3 regions of the Variovorax endophyticus genome follow, and region 3 is predicted to be linked to each of the others. Evidence: riboswitches for the same ligand, from Rfam matches in the RefSeq annotation. Region 3 holds a riboswitch; each other region holds the start of a gene.

Region 1 (7,484 bases), on a different contig from region 3:
GCTTCGGGGTGGCGCGCGCGCAAGGCGGCGAGCACCGCGGCCTCGCAGGCCTCGTCGGCGTCGGTCACGATGTCGAAGGACGAGGTCTTGCGCCGGCGGTCGACGGCGTGGACCTTCTGGAAGCGCGGCATGATCTCCTCGCGCGCGGCGTTGGCGAGCAGCGATCCGAGGAACGCGAGGTCGTCGGGGGTGAAAGGCGAGGCGGGCATGCGAGGTACCGAGGAAAGTGGGCTCGCGGGAGCATAAGGGGGTTCTTTCAGCCCCGCTTGAGCACCGGCAACACCTCTTGCGCGAACAGCCGCATCCCGCGCATTGCCACCGCGCGGTCGAGCACCCCGTTGCCATTGAAGACGCAGCGCAGTTGCCCAATGCCGGTGCGCGCGGTAAGGGCCCGTATCTGTTCCAGGCACGAGGCCGGGTCGCCGACGATCGCCTGCGTGCGCAGCACCTCGGCAGGATCGCGCATCGGCAAGGTGCCCGGCGCCTGCCCGCGCAGGATCGCGAAATGCTCGCGCCGCCGATGGAGCAGGGGCAGCAACTCGTCGAATTGCAGCCTTGCCTCGGCCGAGGTCGCGCCGATACAGACATAGCGCGAGAGCGAGGAGCGCGCGAGGAACGAGGTACGTCGCGGCGCCACCGCTTCATCGTCGAGCGCAGCGAAGGCCGCCTCCACATGCGCGAGCTGCGCCGGCTCGGGCGGCTCGAGGCTCAACAGCAGCGGCAGGTCCTCGGCGACGGCGAAGCGCATCGTCTCCTCGGTCGAGCCCGCGATGTACAGCGGCGGTGCCGAAGTCGTGAGGTGGCGGATCTGCTGCGCCTCGAAGCGCCAGGGGCCTTCGCTCGACGACACGCGCTCGCCGCGCAAGGCCGCGATCGCCAGGCGGCAGCCGTGCGCGAAGCGCTCGCGCGTCTGCTGCGGATCGATCTCGAGCGCGCGCAGGGTCGATGCGTCGGTGCCGCGCCCCAGGCCCGCGTCGAAGCGGCCATCGCTCTGCAGCGCCAACTGCGCGATCTCCTCGGCCAGCAGCAGCGGATGGTGCAGCGGTACGACCAGCGCCGAGATGCCGACGCGCAGCCGCTCGGTGCGCGCAAGCAGCGCGGCCGCGAGCAGCAGCGGCGAGGGATAGGGGCCGCCTTCGGCCAGCAGGCGGAATTCATGGAACCACGCGCCGTCGAAGCCCAGCCGCTCGGCCTCCTCGAAGAACGCGAAGAACTCGCGCGACGGGCCGAGCGTGGCCTCGCGCGACCAGCCGGCCAGGTCGATGCGCAATGCAGATGCGGTCATGGCACGGGGGCGGCCGTGAAGAAGCGCAGGCCGCCGCTCGAGAAGGCGGCGATGCCCGGGCCATAGGCCTGCGCCAGGCGTTCGTCGCTGAGCACTTCGGCCGGCGTTCCGGTCGCCACCAGCCGGCCCTGGCCGAGCAGCGCGAGCCGGTCGCACCAGGTGCTGGCGACATGCAGGTCGTGCAGCACCACGAGCACGGCGCGCGTGCGCGCGCTGTCGCGCAGCAGGGCCATCAGGCGGTGGTGGTGCGGAATGTCGAGATGGGCCGCGGGTTCGTCGGCCATCAGCAGGCGCGGGTCGTGCGCGAGCGCGCGCGCCACGCCGACGCGGGCGCGCTCGCCGCCCGACAGCGAGGCATGGCGGCGGTCGATCAGCGCGTCGAGCTCGAAGCGCGCGACCAGCGCGGGATCGGGCGCGCGGCCCGGGCGCTGCAGCTGCAGCATCTCGCGCACCGTCAGGTCCCAATGGCTCTCGCCGTGCTGCGCGACATAGCCGATGTTCTGCGCGAGCTCGGCCGGTTTCCATTGGTCGAGCGCGCGCCCGAGCAGCGCGATGCGGCCCTCGCGCGGGCGCACCCGCCCGAGCGCGGCGCGCAGCAGCGTGGTTTTGCCCGAGCCGTTGGGGCCGACGATGCCGAACAGGCCGCGCTCGGGGATCGCGAGGTCGATGCCGTCGAGCAGGGTACGGCCCGAGGCCTGCACCCGCAGGCCATCGAGGCGCAGGGCGTCGGCCGTCATCCGCGCCTCCACAGCAGCAGCGCGAGGAAGAAGGGGCCGCCGATCAGCGCCGTCAGCAGGCCCGCGGGGATCTCGCTCGGGGCCATGGCCGAGCGCGCCAGCGCATCCACCAGCACCATGAGGGCGCCGCCCGCGATGGCGCAGGGCACGGTGAGACGCGCATGCAGCGGGCCGATCCACCAGCGCATCACGTGCGGCACGATCAGGCCCACGAAGCCGATCAGGCCGCCCCAGCTCACGGCCAGCGCGGTCGCGAGCGAGGCCACGAGCACGGCACGCGCCGAGAACGAGGCGGCGCGCACGCCCATCGCATGGGCCGTGTCCTCGCCCAGGCCGAGCGCGTCGAGGCCGCGGCCCAGCGCGCGCACCAGCAGCACCAGCACCAGCAGCACGGGCGCGAGCACGGCGATCTCGCTGCCCGTGGGCGTCTGCACGCCGCCGAGCTGCCACGAGATGATGGCGCGCAGGTTGGTCGACTCGTCGCCGAACACGATCACGATGAGGCTGCGCAGGGCGGCCAGGATCGCGGCCAGGCCGACGCCCGCGAGCAGCAGGCGGTTGCTCTGCCAGCCACCGCCGAGCCTGCCGGCCAGCAGCACCAGCCAGCTCGCGCCCCAGGCGCCCGCGAAGGCCAGCACCGGCAGGCTCAGCGCGGTGGGCACCAGCGCCGGCAGCAGCAGCGAGACCGCGGCGCCCACGGCCGCGCCGCTGGCGCTGCCGAGCAGATAGGGTTCGGCCAGCGGGTTGCGGAACACGCCCTGGAACACCAGGCCCGCCAGCGACAGGCAGGCGCCGACGAAGAAGGCCCCGGCCACGCGCGGCGCGCGCCACACGCGCACCAGTTCGGCCTGCAGGGTGTCGGCGCCCCACCATTGCGTGGGCCAGACCGTGGCGGCGCCCACGCTCAGCGCGAGCACCACGGCCGCGGCCAGCAGCAGGAGCAGCACGAGCCAGACCGTGGTCGCCGATGCACGTCGGCCGTCGGTGGCGTGCCTCATGCGAAGCGCTCCGGATGCAGCGCGCGTGCGTACTGCTCGACGGCCTCGATCTGGCGCGGGCCGGGAATCAGCTTGTGGCCGCGCTCGAGCACGACCACGCGCTTCGCGCGCACGGCGCGCAGCGTGTGCCAGCCGGGGCGCTGGCCGATCAGCGCCGGATCGCGCGGCACCTGCTGCAGCGAGACGATCACGTCGGGGTCGCGCGCGAAGATCGCCTCGGCGCTGACCTGGGCCGCGCCCTGGAGGTCGGCGAACACGTTGCGCCCGCCGGCCCAGCCCAGCGCGTCGTTGGCATAGTGGCCCGTGCCCACGGTCTGGAAGGCGCCACGCGCGGCAGCGGCCGTTTCGAAGTAGACGCTGCGGCGCGGCGCACCCTCGAGCCGGCGCTCGATCGCGGCCAGCCGCGCCTGCATGTCCTCGCGCACCCGGCGCGCCTGTTCGTCGGCACCGGTCGCGCGGCCGAGCAAGTCGATGTTGCGGAACACCGAGGGCAGGTCGGGATGCGCGAGCACCACGCAGGGCAACTTTGCGCGGTCGAAGGCATCGACCAGCGACAGCGCCGAATGGTGCGAGGGCGTGACCACGAGCAGGTCAGGCTGGAAGGCGGCCACCGCCTCGGCCGAGTAGCCGAGCGCGCCGCCGATGCTGGGCTTGCTGCGCGCATCCTCGGGCCAGCGCACGCGCCCGCCGATGGCCACCACGCGGTCGGCCAGGCCCAGCGCCCAGGCCAGCTCGACGTTGCTCGGGAACACCACCACGATGCGTTGCGGCGCGCGCGGCACGACGACGCGCCGGCCCAGCGCATCGACGAGTTCGCGCGGGAAGCCGCCCGACGGCGCCTCCTCGGCACCCGCGGGCAGAACGGCCGTCATGCACACCATGCCGAGGATCGCGTCGCGCCGGTTCACGCTCAGAAGGTGTAGCGCGCGCGGGCGAACACCGTCCTCGGTGCGCCGGCGTTGCCGGCTTCCTGCGCCGACAGGTCGTCGGCGATGTAGTACTTGTTCGTCAGGTTGTTCACCCCGGCCTGCAGTGTGAGCGAAGGATTGACGCGGTAGGCCACGGCGACGTTGAGCAGCAGGTAGCCGGGCAGCTTCTGCGGATTGACCGCATTGTCGCGGAGGTAGCGGCTGCCCACGTAGCTCGCGGTGCCGGTCACGGCCCAGGCGCCGTGCGCATAGGTCAGGCCCGCGCCCGCGATGTTGTGGGCCGACATGCGCACGCGGTAGCCGCCGAAGTTGGTGCTGCGCGCGCCGCTGTCGGTGTAGGTCTGGAAGTCCTTGAGCCGTGCGTCCTGCCAGGTGTAGTGCAGGTAGCCGTTCCAGCGCGGCGAGAGCTGGAACTGCAACTGCGTTTCGATGCCCTTCGTGCGCGAGGTCGCGTTGCTGAAGACAAAGGAGTCGGGGCCGTTGCGGTAGGAGCGCTGGCCGTCGATCTTCTCGGCCTCGAACAGGCTGACCTGATAGCTCCAGCGGTCGTCCGCCGCGCGGCCCTTCACGCCCACTTCCTTGCTGCGCGTGATCTCGGGCCGTAGGATGTCGGGCACCACCACGCCGCCGCGCGTGTTGAGCGCCACGGCCTGCGGCCGGAAGCCTTCGCTCCAGTTCGCGAACACGGCGTGCGAGGAGGCATCGCCCTGCAGGAACAGCCAGTCCACGCCGGCGCGCGGGCTGGTGTGGCTGCCTTCCTGCGCCGAGATCACCTGCGTGCCTGTGCGGCCGAGCGTCTGCTCGAAGCGGTCGTGACGCACGCCCAGCGTGAAGCCGACCGGGCCGTATTCGAAGCGGTCCTGCAGGTAGACGCTGCGCACCTCCTGGTCGAAGCGCGAGGAGGTGATGCTGCCGCGCACGCCGCGCGGATCGTTGCGCACATTGCTCACGGGGATGTCGTAGAACGGCCCGCGGTAGGTGGGCGCGTTGCTGAAGCTCGGCGAGTCGAGGCCCTGCCAGCCGCGCTCGAGGTTGAAGCCGGCCTGGAACTCGTTGCTCCAGCCCTTGCCCGCCATCAGGTGCGTGGCGGCGAGCTCGTGGTAGACGCCGCGGTCGGCGGTGTAGCTCTCCGAGTAGCCCTTGCTCACGGCCGCGGGCGGCGGAACGATGGTGATGCCGCCCGCGAAGAAGCGGTTGTAGCGCGCGAAGCTGCTCAGGTGGTTGATCGACCAACCGGCGCCGAGCTCGAAGCGGTTCTTCCACGAGAAGGACTGGTAGTCGCCCGTGACGTAGGAGTCGGGAATGCCGTAGTTGTCGCGCGAGGTGATGCCGAAGATCGGCTTGCCGTTGACCAGCGGCACGATCGAGCCGCGGTCGCCGCGCACGCGCGTGTCGTAGAGCTGGAAGCCGGTGGTCCAGTTGCGCGTGACGGCGAAGTCGCCGCCGACCAGCAGGGCCGACTGCGCGCGGCCGGCATCGCGCTGGAAGCCGTTGTAGTCGCTGTTGGCCACGCCCACGTAGAGGTTGCCGCGCTCGAAGTCCCAGCGGTAGCGCAGGCTGCCGTCGAGGCGGCCGTGGCTGCCGATGGTGGCCGTCAGGCTGCCGCCCGCGCGCTCGGGCTTCATGAAGAACTGCGCCACGCCGCCGATCGCGTTCTTGCCGTAGAGCGCCGAGGCCGGGCCCTTGATGAACTCGAGCCGGTCCACCAGGTCGGGCGCGATCAGCGTGATGTCGGCATTGCCCTGCAGCAGGCGCAGCGGCACGCCGTCCATCAGCACCAGCACGTCCTGCGTGTCGCGCAGCCCGCGGGTCTCGAAGCGCGAGTAGTAGTTGCCCTGCGTGCCGTACTGCAGGCCCGGCACGCTGCGCAGCGTGTCCTCGAGCGTGACGGCGCCCACCGCGTCGAGCTGCGCGCGTTCGACCGAATAGGTGGCGAAGGGCAGGCGCAGCGTGTCGGCCTCCTGGCGCGTGGCGGTGGAGATGGTCTTGCGGTCGCTGACGGTGGTGGGCGGCAGCGAGCCGGCGCCCTCGGCATCCTGCGCCGAAGCGACCGAGGCGAGCAGCATGACGCCGGATCCGATGAGGGCTTGGTGGGGTCTGACGCGACCGCGCCTGGAGATGTTGCGCACGTGGGCTTCCTTCGGGCCCGCGCTCCCGCGGGCCATGAGAACAAACCGGGCGCCGATGGATGCTGCAAGCGACCGGGTCCGCGCCCACGCGTGACCGGCCCGGCTTGCCTGCACTCCCGCAGCGACCGAACGAGGCGAAGGCCGGTATCCGGGCTTGCGGAGCGCCGCGAGGCATCGAGCGATGCTTCGCTGCCGCGATCCTCGCCTTCCCATGCCGAGGCACAGTGGCCGCCGGTGCCCGCGAAGGCATCGACTGTGAGGACCGCGAATCCGCCGACCGTTGCGGGGGCAGCGCAGGAATGGGGCCCCGTGGAGCTCGTCACCTGCTTCCCGTTTAACGCCGGTCACGGGACCGGCGCACCTTCGCGCACGCCGGCTTGGGTGATGCTTTCGTTTGCATCGGCCGGCGGGGCGGATTATAGGAGCGGGTCTTGCGCCGCCCGGCGCGAAAAGCTCAGGGCGTGGGCGTGTGTGGCAGCCGCACGGTGAACACCACGTAGCCGTCGTCGTGCGCATAGCCGATGCTGCCGCGGTGCGAGCGCACGATGGCCTGCGCGATGTGCAGCCCCAGGCCCAGTCCGCCCTTGTTGCGCTCGTTGGGCACGCTGCGCTGCTTGAAGGCGCTGAACAAATCGGGCACCAGCGCGGCGTCGATCGGCGGCGCGCGGTTGGCCACGCTGAACACCACGTGCGCGTCGACCTGCTCGAGCCGGACGCGCACCGCCTCGCCGGGCAGGCCGTGGTGGCGCGCATTGCTCACGAGGTTGCCGATCAACTGCGCCATGCGGTCGGGGTCGGCCAGCACGGGCAGCGTCTTGGGTGCCTCCAGCTCGAGCTGCGAGCCGGGGTAGGCGGTGCGCGACTCGTCGACCGCATCTTCCAGCAGCCGTGCCAGGTCGATCTGCGCCGGCACCACCTGCAGGCCCATGCCGGTTTGCAAGCGCGAGGCATCGAGCACCTGGCCGATCAGCCGCGCCATGCGGCTGCTCGAGGTCTGGATGCGCTGGCCCAGCCGCGCGCCGGCGTTGCTGCCGTCGGGCAGGCTGCGCTCGAGCAGCTTGGCCGCCATCGTGATCGACTGCAGCGGGTCGCGCAGGTCGTGGCCGAGCACGGCCAGCAGTTCGGTGCGGGCCTTGAAGGTGTCGGCCAGCCGCGCCGCGCTGGCGCGGATCAGCTCGTCGCGCAGCTGGCGCGCGAAGTCGAGGTCGTTGACGCCCCACGGCACGCTGGTGTCGCGCACCGTTTGCTTCCAGACGTCGAAGGAGCCGCGCGGCGTGAGCCGGGGCCCGAGCGGGCCGCTCACGTAGTGCTTCTCGGGCTTGCCGCCCCAACTGATGGTCTCGACCTGCTCCTTGCGTGCGAGCACCAGCCAGCCGTTGTCGATCGCGTCGAAGCGCAGCGCGAGA
Region 2 (7,484 bases), on a different contig from region 3:
CTGCTGCCCCCGCTCGCCGAGACCCTCGGCGGCCGCGCCGCCGGCACCGACGCCTCGCCGCTGTGGCAGACCCTGGGTCTCACCCTGCTGCAGGTCGGCGGCTTCGTCGCCCTCATGCTGATCGTCGGGCGCCGCGTCTTCCCCTGGATCCTCTGGCAGGTCGCGCGCACCGGCTCGCGCGAGCTCTTCACCCTGTGCGTGGTGGCCGCCGCCGTCAGCATCGCCTTCGCCTCGGCGGCGCTGTTCGGCGTCTCCTTTGCGCTCGGCGCCTTCTTCGCCGGCATGGTCATGCGCGAGTCGCAGTTCAGCCACCGCGCCGCCCAGGAATCGCTGCCGCTGCGCGACGCCTTCGCCGTGCTGTTCTTCGTCTCGGTCGGCATGCTGTTCGATCCCTCCGTGCTGCTCGAGCGCCCGCTGCAGGTGCTGGCCGTCGTGCTGGTCATCGTGCTGGGCAAGTCGCTCGCCGCCTGCGGCCTCGTGCTGGTGCTGCGCTATCCGCTGGCCACCGCGCTCACCGTCAGCGCCAGCCTGGCGCAGATTGGCGAGTTCTCGTTCATCCTGGTCGGCCTGGGCGTCTCGCTCGGCCTCATGCCCACCGAGGGGCAGAGCCTGATCCTGGCCGGCGCCCTGATCTCCATCGCCACCAACCCGCTGTGGTTCAGCCTGATCGCGCCGCTGCAGAAATGGCTGCATGCCCATTCCTCGTTCGCGCGCCGCCTCGAGGCGCGCGACGACCCGCTGGCCGAGCTGCCGATGAGCACCGAGGCGCGCTACCTCTCGCGCCAGGTCGTGCTGGTGGGCTACGGCCGGGTCGGGCGCCGCATCGCGGCCGAGCTCAAGGCGCACGACATCCCCTACGTCGTGGCCGAACAGAACCGCGAGCTGGTCGAGAAGCTGCGCGAGGAGGGCGGTGCCGCCGTCTATGGCGACGCGGCCGATCCCGCCGTGCTGATCCAGGCCCACATCGCGCGTGCCCGGGTGCTGGTGGTGGCCACGCCGGCCGCGCTCAACGTGCGGCAGATGATCGAGACCGCGCGCACCCTCAATCCCACGATCGAGACGGTGATCCGCAGCCACAACGAGGCGGAAGCGGAGTTGCTCACGCGCGAGGTCTCGGCCAACGTCTTCCTCGGCGAGCACGAGCTGGCCCAGGCGATGGCGCGCGACGCGGTGCGCCGCGCCGTGGCGCCGCCCGCGGCGCATGGCGCCAACGGCGCGCCCACCGTGCCGGGCGCGCCGGCCTGAGCGCTTTTTCTAGAGGTCCTCGATCACCAGCATGCGATAGCGCTGGGCGATCGAGTACGGCACCGTGCGCACCACGTCCATCAGGCGTTCGGCGTCTTCCTGTTCCTCGGTGCGTACCAGCAGCGCCGTGTGGCCCTCGCGCGCGAGCTTGGTGTAGGCGCGCACGGTCGCGCCATCGGTGCCGGCCGAGGGCAGGGGGTTGTCGGCCTCCTTCACGGTCGGGGTGATCTCGGCCAGCACGGTGGCGGGCGGCAGCAGGTAGACGTCGTCGCCGCTCACGCCCTGTTCGATGAGCTGGCGGCCGATCCGGTCGGCGTCCTCCGCGCTCGGGAACATCACCATCGAGTAGCCGGTGGGATAGAACGCGCCGCCGATGCTCGATGTCATCCGCGATTCCAGGCTGAACTGCTTCATTGGGGGGCCTCCTGTGTGTCTTGGCTGGCTGCTGATCCGCTTCGAAACTAGGCCGCGCACCGGCACTCGCATGTAGGAGAAGCCCGGGAGCTGGGAACGGTGGGCGCCAACGCCCGTCGCAGGAGGCCCACAGGGTTTTCGCCGGCGGTGAACGTGATCGAGTACACGCGCGTTGTGACAGGGCGTGTCCACGATCCCGGCGGCGCGCCCCCATCATCGCCAACGCCCACCTTCCAGAGCTTCGCGTGAACACCATCCCCGCCACCCTGTCGCCGTCGCCCCGCAACCTCGCGCTGACCGTCCACGAGCTGGAGCCCGGCGAGTTCTACTGGGTGCTGATGGAGGCGGTCGACGATGCCGCGGGCGAGGGCGCGGTGCATTCCTACCTGCCGCTCGAAGCGGCCATCGAGCCGCACACCAGCTATTCGAACGCGCTGGTGGCCGGCGTCAGCGTGCTGCGCCGGCTGTTCGGCACCGAAGGCCCCGGCCGGCCGCAGGACACCCGCACGCCCGACGAGCCCGCGCGCACCCGCTCCCTATAATTCCCGCCGTTCGGTGCGGCCATTCTTCCGAGGAAGGAAGGACGCACCGGCACCACGGTTCGAAGGTGCCCCGCCAGCCATGCATGCCATGGCCACGGGGTTAAACGGGAAGCAGGTGCGACGCGTCGGTTCACGGATCGACGCCTCCATTCCTGCGCTGCCCCCGCAACGGTCAGCGGATCTGGACGTCCTTACGCCATGCCCCCAGGGCATCGGCAGCCACTGCGCCCCCAAGGCGTGGGAAGGCGAGGGCTTCCGCAACGGCGCTGCAGTATCGACTGCGCGCCGCTGCGCTCCGCGAGCCCGGATACCGGCCTTCGTCACCGCCTCGGACGCTGCGGGAGTGCGTGTCCGGGCCGCCGGCCGGCGAAGCGCTTGCTTTTCCCGCCGCCGGTCCCGGCCATCGATCGACTTCCCGCCGTGTCCACGTTCGGTCAGAGAACCTGCGGGGACGCGGGTCGGAGGAGAAGTCACATGGATCACGCATCGCCGTCGGGCGATCGCACGGGCGCGGCCGGCCGCCGCCCGCACCGCCACCGGGGTCGCCCCGCCGCCCGCCGCCTCGGCGGCATGTCCGCCGCCATCGGCCTCGCCTTCGGCGCCGGCAGCAGCTTCGCGCAGCAGGCCGCCCCCAGCCTGCCGCCGGTGCAGGTCGAGGCCGGTGCCCAGACCGCGCTGTCGCTCGCCGAGCCCACGCAGACCGGCAGCCGCCTCGGCCTCACGCCGCTCGAGACGCCCGCCAGCATCGAGGTGCTGACCGGCGAGACCATCCGCGCGCGCGGCGACGTCTCCGTCATCGAGGCGGCCACCCGCGCCACCGGCATCACGGGTTCGCCCGCGCCGGGCAACGGCAGCACTTCGATGGCCGCGCGCGGCTTCTCGGGCCATGGCTCGGTGATGCAACTGTTCGACGGCACGCGGCTGTTCGCGGGCGCGGGCACCGTCACCTTCCCGTTCGACACCTGGTCGGTCGACCGCATCGAGGTGCTGCGCGGCGCGGCCTCGGTCATGTACGGCGAAGGCGCGATCGGCGGCGCGATCAACGTGGTGCCCAAGAAGCCCACGCGCGGACCGGTCCACAACGAGGCGCTGCTGAGCTACGGCTCCGACGCCACGCGCCAGGCCGCCTTCGGCAGCGGCGGCGCGATCAACGACAAGCTTTCGTACCGCTTCGACATCAGCCACCGCGCCACCCACGGCTTCATGGCGCGCGGCGAGGGCGAGAGCCTGGCCGTCGGTGGTGCGCTGCGGCTGGACGTCTCGCCCGAGCTGCAGTTCACCCTGTCGCACGACGAGGGCCGCCAGTCGCCGCAGCGCTACCAGGGCGTGCCGCTGATCGACGGGCGCCTCGACGGCCGGACCCTGCGCCAGAACTACAACGTCGACGACGCCGAGCTCAAGTACGACGACAAGTGGACCCGCCTCGACGCGCTCTGGACGCCCAGCGATGCCGTCACCGTGCACAACCAGCTCTACCGGCTCGCGAGCCAGCGCCACTGGCGCAACAGCGAGACCTACACCTTCAATGCCGCCACGCGCCGCGTGACGCGCGGCGACTACCTCGAGATCGGCCACGACCAGGAGCAGGTCGGCAACCGCACCGACGCCACCTTCCGGCACGAACTGTTCGGCATGAAGAACCAGGTGCTGGTGGGCTTCGACGTGAACCGCATCGACTTCCTGAACTCGAGCGACTCGCCCTACGGCGGCCGCTCGGTGGTCGACCCCTTCGTCTTCCTGCCCGGCTACTACCAGTCGCCGTCGCCCTACCTGCCGCGCTACCGGACCCGCACCAGCACCTATGCCGTGTTCGCCGAGGACAAGCTGGCCTTCGACGAGCGCTGGTCGCTGGTCACCAGCCTGCGCTGGGACCATGCGAAGGTGGCGCGCACCGACCTGGCCAACGCGGCCAACAGCCTCACGAAGACCTTCGAGTACGCCACCGGCCGCATCGGCGCGGTGTATGCGCCCGATGCCTCGCAGTCCTTCTATGCGCAGCTGGCGCACGCGGCCGATCCGCTGACCTCGCTGATCAGCACCTCGACCACGCAGGCGCCGTTCGACCTCAGCACCGGCAACCAGGTCGAGGTCGGCTACAAGCGCCAGCTGGCCGACAACCGCGGCGCCTGGACCGTGGCGGCCTACCGCATCGAGAAGAAGAAGCTGTTGTCGCGCGACCAGAACAACCCCACCGTCTCGCAGCAGGTCGGCAAGCAGTCGTCCGAGGGCATCGAGGCCACGCTCGACCTCGCGCTGACCCCGACGCTGCGGCTCGAGGCCAATGCGGCCAAGCTGCGCGCGCGCTACGACGACTTCAACGAGGTCGTCAGCGGCCGGCTGGTCTCGCGCGCCGGCAACACGCCGTTCGGCGTGCCCGAGGAAGCGGCCAACGTGTTCCTGCACTGGCATTTCCTGCCGCAGTGGGAGGCCGAGTTCGGTGTGCGCTACGTCGGTTCGCGCCAGGTCGACGCGGCCAACTCGCGCAAGATCGGCTCCTACACCGTGGCCGACGCCTCGGTGAGCTGGCAGGCCAACAAGTCGCTCAAGCTCGCGCTGCGCGGCTACAACCTCGGGGACCGCCGCTATCCGCTGTCGTTCTCGAACAGCGGCAACCAGTGGCTGCTGGGCCGTCCGCGCTCCTTCGAGCTGTCGGCGCTGGTGAACTTCTGAGATGACGCACGCCGCGCGCCGCGCCCGCGCCGACCGCACTGCCTGGCAGCGCGCGTGGCCGCTCGTGCGCCACTGGCTCTACTGGACCCACCGCTGGCTCGGCATCGGCGGCTGCCTGCTGTTCGTCATGTGGTTCGTCTCGGGCGTGGTGATGATGTACGTGGGCTATCCCACGCTCACCGAGGGCGAGCGGCTCGCGGGCCTGCGCGCGCTCGACGTCGGCCAGGCCCGGGTCTCGCCCGTGGCCGCGCTCGAGGCCCTGCCCGAAGCAGCGCGCCAGCAGCCGCCGCGCCGCGTCGCGCTCGAGATGCAGGGCGGCGCGCAGCCGCAGCCGGTGTGGCGCATCGTCGATGCGCGCGGCGGCCGCCATGCGGTGTCGGCGCGCGACGGCCGGCTGCTGGCCGGCACCGACGCCGCGCAGGCCGAGGCGGTGGCGCGCGACTTCTCGGGCCAGCCCGCGGCGCGCTGGGCCGAGACGTTCGAGCGCGACCAGTGGACCGTGCCGCAGGGCCTGAATCCGCTGCGCCCGCTGCACCGCATCGAACTCAACGACGCGGCCGGCACCGAGCTCTACGTGTCGGCGCGCACCGGCGAGGTGGTGCGCGACACCACGCGCTCCGAGCGCTTCTGGAACTGGCTCGGCTCGGTGCCGCACTGGATCTACTTCACGCCGCTGCGCGCCGATCCGCCGCTGTGGCACGACGTGGTGGTGTGGCTCTCGGCCGCCTGCATCGTCTCGGCCGTGACCGGCATCGTGATCGGGATCCTGCGCCTCCGGCTGCGCCGGCGCTTCCGCAACGGGTCCGTCACGCCCTACACCGGCTGGATGGCCTGGCACCACATCGCGGGCCTGGTCGGCGGCTTCTTCGTGCTGACCTGGATCGCGAGCGGCTGGCTTTCGATGAACCCGAACCGCTGGTTCGAGCGCAACCCGGTCGACGCGGCCGCGATGGCGCGCTACACCGGCGGCGAGATATCGACCTTTCCGTGGCCGCCCGCCATGCCGCCGGCGGGCGAGGGCGCCGCTGCACCGCGCGAGGCGCTGTTGCAATGGTTCGACGGCCGGCCTCTGCTGCAGTTGCGCGATGCGCAGGCACGCGTGCGCGTGCTCGATGCCGCGAGCGGCGCGCCGGCCTCGATCGCGCGCGAGGACATCGTGCGCGCGGCCGCCCGGCTGCGCCCCGGCGCCACGGTGAGCCAGGCCGTGCTGCAGACCGCCTACGACTTCCACTGGTACGGCCACCACCGCGAGCGCGTGCTGCCGGTCTGGCGCCTCGAGTTCGACGACCCCGCGCGCACCCGGCTCTACATCGACCCGGCCAACGGCCAGCTGGCCGGCAGCAGCGACCGCAATGCGCGGCTGCGGCGCTGGCTGTTCAACGCGGCCCACAGCCTCGACTTCCCCTGGCTGATCCAGTACCGGCCGGCGTGGGACCTGGTGGTGTGGCTGCTGTCGATCGTCGGCGCCGTGGCCTCGGCCAGCGGCGTGGTGATCGGCTGGCGCCGGCTGCGGCCGCGCACGCGTTCTCCCACCGTGGCGCTCGCGCGTCCATGATCCAATCCACTTTCGCACTGCGGTGCCCTCCAGGAGCTGTTCCATGCACATCGAACCCGGTCTCGTCGACACGACCAAGATCTTTCTCAGCTATGCCACCGGCGCCGCGGCGCTCGCCTACACGGGCAAGGTCGCTTTCGACACCCTGCTGAAGGACGGCCTGGTCGCCCTGGCGCTGCGCTCGGCGATCGCCGTGGCGCTGGTGTTCTGTTTCTTCGAGGTGCTGCCGCACCACCCGGTGGGTGTATCGGAAGTGCACCTGATCCTCGGCACCACCTTGCTGCTGGTGTTCGGGCTCGCGCCCGCGGCCATCGGCCTGGCGGGCGGGCTGCTGGTGCAGGGCCTGTTCTTCGAGCCGCAGGACCTGCCGCAGTACGGCATGAACGTCACGACCCTGCTGGTGCCGCTGTTCGCCACCGCGGTGCTGGCGCGCCGCATCATTCCCGAGAAACTGGCCTATGTGGACATCGGCTACCGCGAGGCCTTCAAGCTGTCGGTGGCCTACCAGGGCGGCATCGTGGTGTGGGTCGGCTTCTGGGCGCTCTACGGCCGCGGCACCGGGCTCGCGAACCTCGGCGAGATCGCCAGCTTCGGCGCCGCCTACATGACGGTGGTGCTGGTCGAGCCGCTGGTCGACCTCGGCGTGCTCGCCGGTGCCAAGGCCTGGCGCCGGCTGCAGGGCTCGGCCTTCGTCGAACGTCGCCTCTACACCGGCGCCTGAAAGAAATCTCCATGACCACCAGCAACGCAAAAATCCCCGTCACCATCGTCACGGGCTTCCTCGGCAGCGGCAAGACCACCTTGATGCGCCACATTCTCGGCAACGCCGAAGGCCGCCGCATCGCGGTGATCGTCAACGAGTTCGGCGAGCTCGGCATCGACGGCGAGATCCTGCGCGGTTGCGGCATCGGCTGCGACGACGAGGGCAACGAGCGCGAGGGCGCGCTCTACGAACTCGCGAACGGCTGCGTCTGCTGCACCGTGCAGGAGGAATTCCTGCCCGTGATGCTGCAGCTCGCCGAGCGCCGCGACCAGCTCGATGCCGTGCTGATCGAGAC
Region 3 (7,484 bases):
GACTTCTCGACGTATTCGGCGCCGAGCACCGCCTTGCGCGTGGCGAGCCCGCGCTGGAACTTCGCCGAGGTGTGGGTCTTGTCCGTCATGTCGTCGCTCCCTTCAGGCCACGGCCGGCTCGGCCAGCGGCGTGTTCCAGGCGTCGTAGGCATAGACCCAGTCGGAGTCCTGCGGGTCGCGCAGCCAGGTGTTGGTGCGCGAGGTCAGCTGGACCTTCGAGGTGCGCGGCTTGCGCGTGGCCTCGAAGCGCTGGAAGGCCTCGGCCACGCCGTCGCGGTCGGTGCCTTGGAGACAGCGCGAGAGCACCGCCGCATCCTCGATCGCCATCGCCGCGCCCTGCGCCATGTAGGGCGTCATCGGGTGGCAGGCATCGCCGAGCAGCGTGATGTTGCCCTCGCTCCAGCGCGGCAGCGGGTCGCGGTCGACCAGCGCCCACTTGTGGACCTCGGGGCAGGACTGCAGCACGTGGCGCACCTGCGGATGGAAGTCGGCGAAGGCCTCGCGCAGCGCGTGGATGTCGCCCTTGGTCGACCACGATTCGAGGCGGAAGCCGGGCTCGGGCTGGCTGGTCACGAAGTAGACCTCGCTGCGGTCGGGCTTGATGTAGTAGATGACGATGTGGCGGTCCTTGCCCCACCACTTGGTGCACTGGTCGATCTCCTGGCCGCCGAGCAGCGCCGCGGAGAAGGTGGTGCGATAGGCGATGCGGCCCGTGAAGTTGGGCTCGGACCTGCCGAACAGCTGGTCCTTGACCAGCGAGTGCACGCCGTCGGCCGCCACCACCGCGTCGGCATGCACGGTGGCGCCGTTGGCGAAGCGCAGCTCGACGCCGCCGTCGCCCTGCGAGAAGCCCGCGAGCTTGTGGCCGCGGCGGATGAATTCGTCGGGCACCGCGCTGTGCAGCGCGGCATGCAGGTCGCCGCGGTGCGCGAGCAGGTAGGGCGCGCCGAACTTCCGCTCGGCGGTCTCGCCGAAGATCATGTCGAAGCGCACCTCGCCGGTGTAGGCGTCCTTGTTGTTCCAGGAGCGCGGGTAGAAGGCCTCGGCGCGCATGCGCGCCTCGAGGCCCAGGCCGCGCAGCACCTGCATCGCGTTGCAGCCGATCTGGATGCCCGCGCCCAGGCGGGTGAATTTCTCGGCCTGTTCGTAGACCATGACGTCGATGCCGACGCGGCGCAGCGCCGCGGCCGTGGCCAGGCCGCCCATGCCGGCGCCGATGATGGCAACCGAAAGTCTCTTGCTCATGTCCGTTCCTCGTGTGGTTTGCGTGAACGGAATGGTCCTGTTTTCAGCCGCCGCGAACCATCGAGATTTGCTGGCGCTGGTTGAGAAAAACTGCGGCGCGCGCCTGCGCGACGCGTCGGCCGGGCGCGTCGTGGCGTCGAGAAAAGGAGGGGCGGAAGAGGGCCGCGCGCTCAGCCGCGCAGGCCCTTCCAGAGCATGTAGGCCGCCAGCAGGTAGAGGATGCTCGCGAACACGCGCTTGAGCTTCTTCACGGGCAGGTTGTGCGCGGCCTTGGCGCCCAGCGGCGCGGTCAGCACGCTGCACACGGCGATCACCGCGAGCGCGGGCAGCCAGATGTAGCCGAACGAGCCTTCGGGCAGGCCTTGCACCGACTGGCCGCTGATCACGTAGCCGGCCACGTTGGCCACCGCGATCGGGAAGCCCAGCGCGGCGCTGGTGGCGACCGCGTTGTGGATCGAGATGTTGCACCAGGTCATGAAGGGCACGCTGATGAAGCCGCCGCCCGCGCCGACCAGGCCCGAGACCAGGCCGATGGCGCCGCCCGCGCCGAGCTGGCCCGCGGTGCCCGGCATCTGGCGCGTGGGCTTTGGCTTGCGGTCGAGGAACATCTGCGTGGCCGAGAAGCCCACGAACAGCGCGAACACGATCGCCAGCGCCGTGCCCTTGATCAGCGCGAAGATGCCGAGGCTGCCCACGAGGCTGCCGATCACGATGCCGGGCGCGAGGCGCTTGACGATGTCCCAGCGCACCGCGCCGCGCTTGTGGTGCGCGCGCACGCTCGACACCGAGGTGAAGATGATGGTGGCCATCGAGGTCGCGATCGCCATCTTCACCGCGAGGTCGGCCGGCACGCCGCGGTGGCCCATGATGATCGTGATGAACGGCACCATCACCATGCCGCCGCCGATGCCGAGCAGGCCCGCGAGAAAACCGGTGCCGAGGCCGAGGACGGCGAGTTCGGCGATCAGGAGGGGGTCGAGCAGGCTGGTCACGTTCACGCCACGGACTTTCGGGTAAGGCAAGGGCGCCGTGCAGCGATGGCAACGGGCCTCGGGTCGAGGGAAAAAGGGAGGGGGATGGGCTGCAATGCTATCTGAAACGTAGCTGCGGCCCGGCGCGCACGGTCGCGCGCGAGCCAGGATCGGATGTATCGATGCGAATACAGCGTGGGTTCCTGGGGCGATCCCGCCATGCCGGGGATCGCCGATGTTCGATGCGCACTCAGCGCAACGAAGAGGAATAGGTGTCTGCGAATGGGCGCCAGACTCGCATCCTGAACCGGGGTTCAGGTGGGCGAGGGCAGCAAGACTTCGGGTTCATCTGACGCGAGATGATCACACCCGTCGAGCGATATACCAAGCCCGGCTCCGTAGAGCATTGGAACAAGGACATATAAAGCCCAACGCGCACCGCAGACAGGAACGATTTTACGCCTTCGCGCCCGGGCGCTTTCCGGTTTTTTGAGGGGAGTCCCTGCGGCGCGGGCAGGTTTGCATCGAAGTTCTTGCAGTGCGCGCCGATCTCTGCAAGCGAGAGAAAGAAAGCGCGTAACGCTTAAAGCAGATGCCCGTCGCCGGCCAGTGCCTGATCGAGCTTGTGGATCAACTGCGTGGCCTTCGGATCGACCGCGCCGTCGTCGGCGGGGGCCGCGGCCGGAGTCGGGGCCGGCTCGGCGGGCGGCGCGGCCTTCGCCGTGGTCTCCTGCGCCGCGAGATCGAAGGCCAGGTTCAGCGAGGCCAGCACCGCGATGCGGTCGCGCGCCTTGACCTTGCCCGCGTCGCGGATCTTGCACATGGCCGCGTCCACGCGTTCGACCGCGTCGCGCAGCTGCGCTTCGCCGCCATCGGGACAGCCGAGCAGGTAGCTCTGGCCCATGATCTGAACTTCGATCTGCTTCATGCGGGGGAATCTTCGGAGGGAGGTACGGCCGGCAACTGCTCGAGCAGCGCGTCGAGCCGCGTGCGCGCCGCCGCGAGCCGCGACTTGAGCGCATCGCGCTCGCGCGTCAGCGCATCGACCTGTTCCTGCAGCAGCGCATTCGTGCGCTGCACCTCTTCGTGACGCAAGAGCAGGCGTTCCACGCGCTCGGCGATCTGGTCGATGGGGCTGGAGGCGGGCATGGTGCGCGATTGTAGTTTCCCGTGAAAGCGGCGGTCCTCCGGGGCACCCGCCGCGCCTGGCACGGCATTCTGCGGCCTGCGCGCCGCGCCATCAAACTTCGCTGAGCCGCACGTAGGTGGCGAGCAACGCGCTCTTGGCGGCCACCCCCAGCAGCACCGGGTTGGCCGGGCTCTCGATCACCGGCAGCCGTTCGCCCAGGTGCTCGAGGAAGCGCTGCAGCGCCTCGCCCAGGCTGGTGTCGGCGGTGATCGGCGCGATGGCCTGCGACAGCAGGTCCGCCGCGCGCACCTCGGCCGCGGCCGTGCCGAGCGCGGAGAGGGGCACCACGCCGAGGTAGCGCTGGTTGGCGTCGACCACGTAGAGGTACTTCACCGGGTGCTGCAGGAACAGCCGGCTCATCGCCTCGCGATCGGCCTCGGGGCCGACCACCGTCTGCGCCGGCTGCACCAGGTCGCGGATGTGCAGCGAGCGCAGCCGCAGCTGCTCGTCCTGCTGCTCGCGCCGGCGCAGCGTGATCTCGTACATCGAGCCGGCGTTGGCCGAGCGCGCGACGAAATAGGCGATCACGCCGGCCAGCATCAGCGGCAGCATCACCTGGTAGTTGAGCGTCATCTCGAAGATCATGAGGATCGCCATCAGCGGCGCCTGCGTGGCCCCCGCGAGGAAGGCGCCCATGCCGACCACCGCATAGGCGTAGGGGGCCGACACCGCATGCGGCCACAGCGCCTGCGCGGCATGGCCGAACAGCGCGCCCACCATGCAGCCGAAGAACAGCGCCGGCGTGAACACGCCGCCCACCGCGCCCGAGCCGGCCGTGGCCAGCGTGGCGACCAGCTTGGCCGCGAGCACCATGGCGATCAGGGTCCAGGTCCAGGGCGTGTGCAGCACCGCGTTGACCACGCTGTAGCCATTGCCCCAGACCTCGGGCCAGGGCACCGACACCAGCCCCATCGCGAGCCCGCCGAGCGCGAGCCGCCACGGCAGCGCGAACGGCAGCCGCGCGAACAGCGCCCGGCTGCCCTGCAGCGCGCGCAGGAAGCCCGCGGCCGCGAAGCCCAGCAGCACGCCGAGCAGCGCGAACAGCGGGATCTCCGCGCCATGCAGCTCGGGGAACACCGGCATCTGGTAGGGCGGCTGGTAGCCGGGCAGGGCGCGCATCACGATGTTGGCGACCACCGCCGCGATCAGGATCGGGCCCACGCTCTCCATCACGATCGAGCCCAGCACGATCTCGGCGACGAAGAAGGCGCCCGCGATCGGCGCGTTGTACGCGGCCGTGAGGCCCGCCGCCGCGCCGCAGGCCACGAGCAGGCGCAGCCGCTCGACCGGGAAGCGGAACACCCGGCCCAGCAGCGAGGCGGCCAGCGCGGCGAGCTGCACCATCGAGCCCTCGCGGCCGATCGAGCCGCCGGTGCCGATGCTCACGAGCGAGGAGGCGCTGCGCACCAGCGTCTGCGCCACCGGGATGCGGCCGTCGCCGAGCACGATCGCCTCCATGTAGTCGGAGGTGGCACTGCGCACCGCCACGCGCTTCGCGAGCACGAGCAGGCCGCCGGCCACGAGGCCGCCCACGGCGGGGAAGGCGATGCGCGCCCACCACGGCAGCGCGCGCGCCATCGCGACCAGGCTGTCGCCGGGGCCGAGCACGAGGTGCTCGAAGCCGCGCAGCGCGGCGCGGAAGCCCTCGGTCGCGAGCGTGCCGAGCAGGCCGGCGACGATGGACCACAGCAGCATCGATTGCCAGCCCGATACGCCGAACAGGCGCTGCAGGGCGGAGCGCAGGCGCAGCAATGGCGAGGAACGCAGGGTCATGCGGGGTGGTGGTGATGGCATCCCATAGCCCGTCGATGTTAGTGCGCGGGACGCGGCGAGCGTCGGGCGCACGCAACTTTCGACTTAAGGCGCGCGGCGCAACGCCTAGAATCTCGCCCGTTGGTGCCTGCGGCGTGGTTCACGCGCCGCGGTTCAACGGGAAGCAGGAGTGAAGGGACCGGCCGCGCGCCGGCACCGAAGCCGCCTGCGCTGCCCCCGCAACGGTCAAGCAGACGGCGCCGCAAGGCGCCACCCTCTCCACACGAGCCACTGGGCGCCCTGAAACAGGCGCCTGGGAAGGCGGCGAGGGCCGGTCTGCCAGCCCGGATACCGGCCAACAAGGCGGTTCGCGCATGCTCTTCGCTTCGTCGATGCAGGCACGGACCAATGGCGCCCCGGGCGCCGGCGGGGAGGCCGGCAAGGGGCATAGACGTTCGTTCGCTCACTCCATGATTTCCTGCGTTTTCTTCTCGCGCCGTTCGCGCGCTCGCATTCCCGCGTCCCGCATCGGCATGCGCCTGGCCGGCCTGCCGCTGGCCCTGGTGCCGGCCTTCGGCGGCCTGCTGCTGGCTCAGTTGCCGCTGGCGGCCTCGGCCCAGACTCCGGCCGGCGCGCTCGGCGAGACCGTGGTCACGGCCAACCGCACCGCGCAGCCGCTGTCGGACCTGGTGGCCGATGTCTCGGTGATCGACCGCGAGACCATCGAGCGCAGCGGTTCCACCGGCGTGGCCGACGTGCTCGCGCGCCAGGCCGGCATCCAGATCGTGCGCAACGGCGGCGTCGGCAACTCGACCAGCGTCTACATCCGCGGCGCCGAGACGCGCTTCACCGCCGTCTACATCGACGGCGTGCGCGTGGACTCGCAGGCCACCGGCGGCGCGGCCTGGGAGAGCATCCCGCTGGCGCAGATCGACCGCATCGAGGTCTTGCGCGGCCCGGCCGCGGCGGTCTACGGCTCCGACGCCATCGGCGGCGTGATCCAGCTGTTCACCAAGCGCGGCGAAGAAGGCGTGTCGCCCTCGATCGGCGTGGGCGTCGGCAGCCACGGCCTGTTCCGCACCGAGGCGGCGATCAGCGGCAAGGCCAACGCCTTCGACTATTCGTTCGGCGTGGCGCACGAGGAAAGCCGCGGCTTCAACATCCAGCCGCTCGAGAAGCGCACGCTGCCCAAGGACGGCTTCACCAGCCCCGACCGCGACGGCTACAACACCACCTCGGGCAACGTGCGCCTGGGCTGGCAGATCGCGCCCGGCCAGCGGCTCGAGGCCACCGCGCTGTCGAGCGATACCAAGGCGCACTACGACGCCGCCAAGTCCGGCAGCAAGCCGCCGGCCTACTACCTCGACGACCAGAGCCGCAACCGGCTGCGCACCGCCGGCCTGACCTGGTCGGCGCAATGGAACGAGGTCTACAGCACGCGGCTGCAGGTGACCGATTCGCAGTCGGTCTACAGCACCATGCCCTCGTACTACCGCACCGAGACCCGGCTGCGCGGCTACCTGTTCCAGAACGAACTGCGCTTCGGTCCACACCTGGTGACGGCCGCGCTCGAACGCCGCGAGGACCGGCTCGAGAACGCCCCCACCAGCAGCACTGACAAGGGCCTGGCGCGCAAGCGCTCGCAGGACGCGGTCTCGCTCGGCTACGGCTTCGTGCAGGGTCCGCACTCGTTGCAGCTCAACGTGCGCCACGACGACGACAGCGAGTTCGGCGGCAAGACCACCGGCAGCGCCGCCTACGGCTTCGCGATCACGCCGAAGCTGCGCGTGACCGCCTCGGCCGGCACCGCCTTCCGCGCGCCCACGCTCTACCAGCGCTTCAGCGAATACGGCAAACCCGACCTGCAGCCCGAGTCGAGCCGCAACGTCGAGCTCGGCCTCAAGTACACCGACGGCCCGACCAACGCCGGCATCGTGGTCTACCGCAACAACGTGCGCAACCTGATCGTGTTCGACTCGACCGCCAGGGGCTGCGCCTCGTCCTTCGGCTGCTACGGCAGCACCGCGCGGGCGCGCTACGAGGGCGTGACGCTGTCGGCCGGCCACCGCATCGGCGACGTGACGCTGCGCGCCTCGCTCGACTTCCAGGATCCGCGCGACCTCGCGACCGACAAGCTGCTGGCCCGCCGCGCCAAGCGCTACGGCACCCTGGGTGCCGACTGGCGCCTCGGCGGCTGGACGCTGGGCGCCGAGGTGCAGGCCTCGAGCCAGCGCTACGACGACGCGGCCAACACGCGCAAGCTCGGCGGCTACACGCTGCTGAACCTCGTGGCCAGCACGAAGATCGTGCGCGACGTCGACCTGGTC

Evidence for each region. A riboswitch is a leader RNA that binds a small molecule or an ion and turns the genes downstream of it on or off. The one in region 3 is predicted to bind cobalamin.
Region 1: another riboswitch for cobalamin. It lies ahead of KV106_RS34385 (TonB-dependent siderophore receptor); the one in region 3 lies ahead of KV106_RS12885 (TonB-dependent receptor domain-containing protein).
Region 2: another riboswitch for cobalamin. It lies ahead of KV106_RS33710 (TonB-dependent receptor); the one in region 3 lies ahead of KV106_RS12885 (TonB-dependent receptor domain-containing protein).

What each region holds. Positions count from the first base shown of each region.
Region 1 is NZ_JAHUTH010000037.1:5,029-12,512, forward strand. Features, by position in the region: gene KV106_RS34360 (inositol monophosphatase family protein) at 1-209, opposite strand, end outside; gene KV106_RS34365 (LLM class flavin-dependent oxidoreductase) at 257-1,285, opposite strand; gene KV106_RS34370 (ABC transporter ATP-binding protein) at 1,282-2,022, opposite strand; gene KV106_RS34375 (FecCD family ABC transporter permease) at 2,019-3,020, opposite strand; gene KV106_RS34380 (ABC transporter substrate-binding protein) at 3,017-3,928, opposite strand; gene KV106_RS34385 (TonB-dependent siderophore receptor) at 3,931-6,015, opposite strand; cobalamin riboswitch at 6,202-6,458, opposite strand; gene KV106_RS34390 (ATP-binding protein) at 6,533-7,484, opposite strand, start outside.
Region 2 is NZ_JAHUTH010000035.1:59,323-66,806, forward strand. Features, by position in the region: gene KV106_RS33695 (cation:proton antiporter domain-containing protein) at 1-1,245, shown strand, start outside; gene KV106_RS33700 (hypothetical protein) at 1,255-1,659, opposite strand; gene KV106_RS33705 (hypothetical protein) at 1,905-2,201, shown strand; cobalamin riboswitch at 2,249-2,534, shown strand; gene KV106_RS33710 (TonB-dependent receptor) at 2,676-4,871, shown strand; gene KV106_RS33715 (PepSY domain-containing protein) at 4,873-6,426, shown strand; gene KV106_RS33720 (energy-coupling factor ABC transporter permease) at 6,470-7,147, shown strand; gene cobW (cobalamin biosynthesis protein CobW) at 7,159-7,484, shown strand, end outside.
Region 3 is NZ_JAHUTH010000008.1:184,798-192,281, forward strand. Features, by position in the region: gene KV106_RS12855 (carboxymuconolactone decarboxylase family protein) at 1-89, opposite strand, end outside; gene KV106_RS12860 (FAD-dependent monooxygenase) at 103-1,245, opposite strand; gene KV106_RS12865 (sulfite exporter TauE/SafE family protein) at 1,416-2,237, opposite strand; gene KV106_RS12870 (cell division protein ZapA) at 2,800-3,144, opposite strand; gene KV106_RS12875 (hypothetical protein) at 3,141-3,365, opposite strand; gene KV106_RS12880 (ClcB-like voltage-gated chloride channel protein) at 3,457-5,178, opposite strand; cobalamin riboswitch at 5,284-5,531, shown strand; gene KV106_RS12885 (TonB-dependent receptor domain-containing protein) at 5,628-7,484, shown strand, end outside.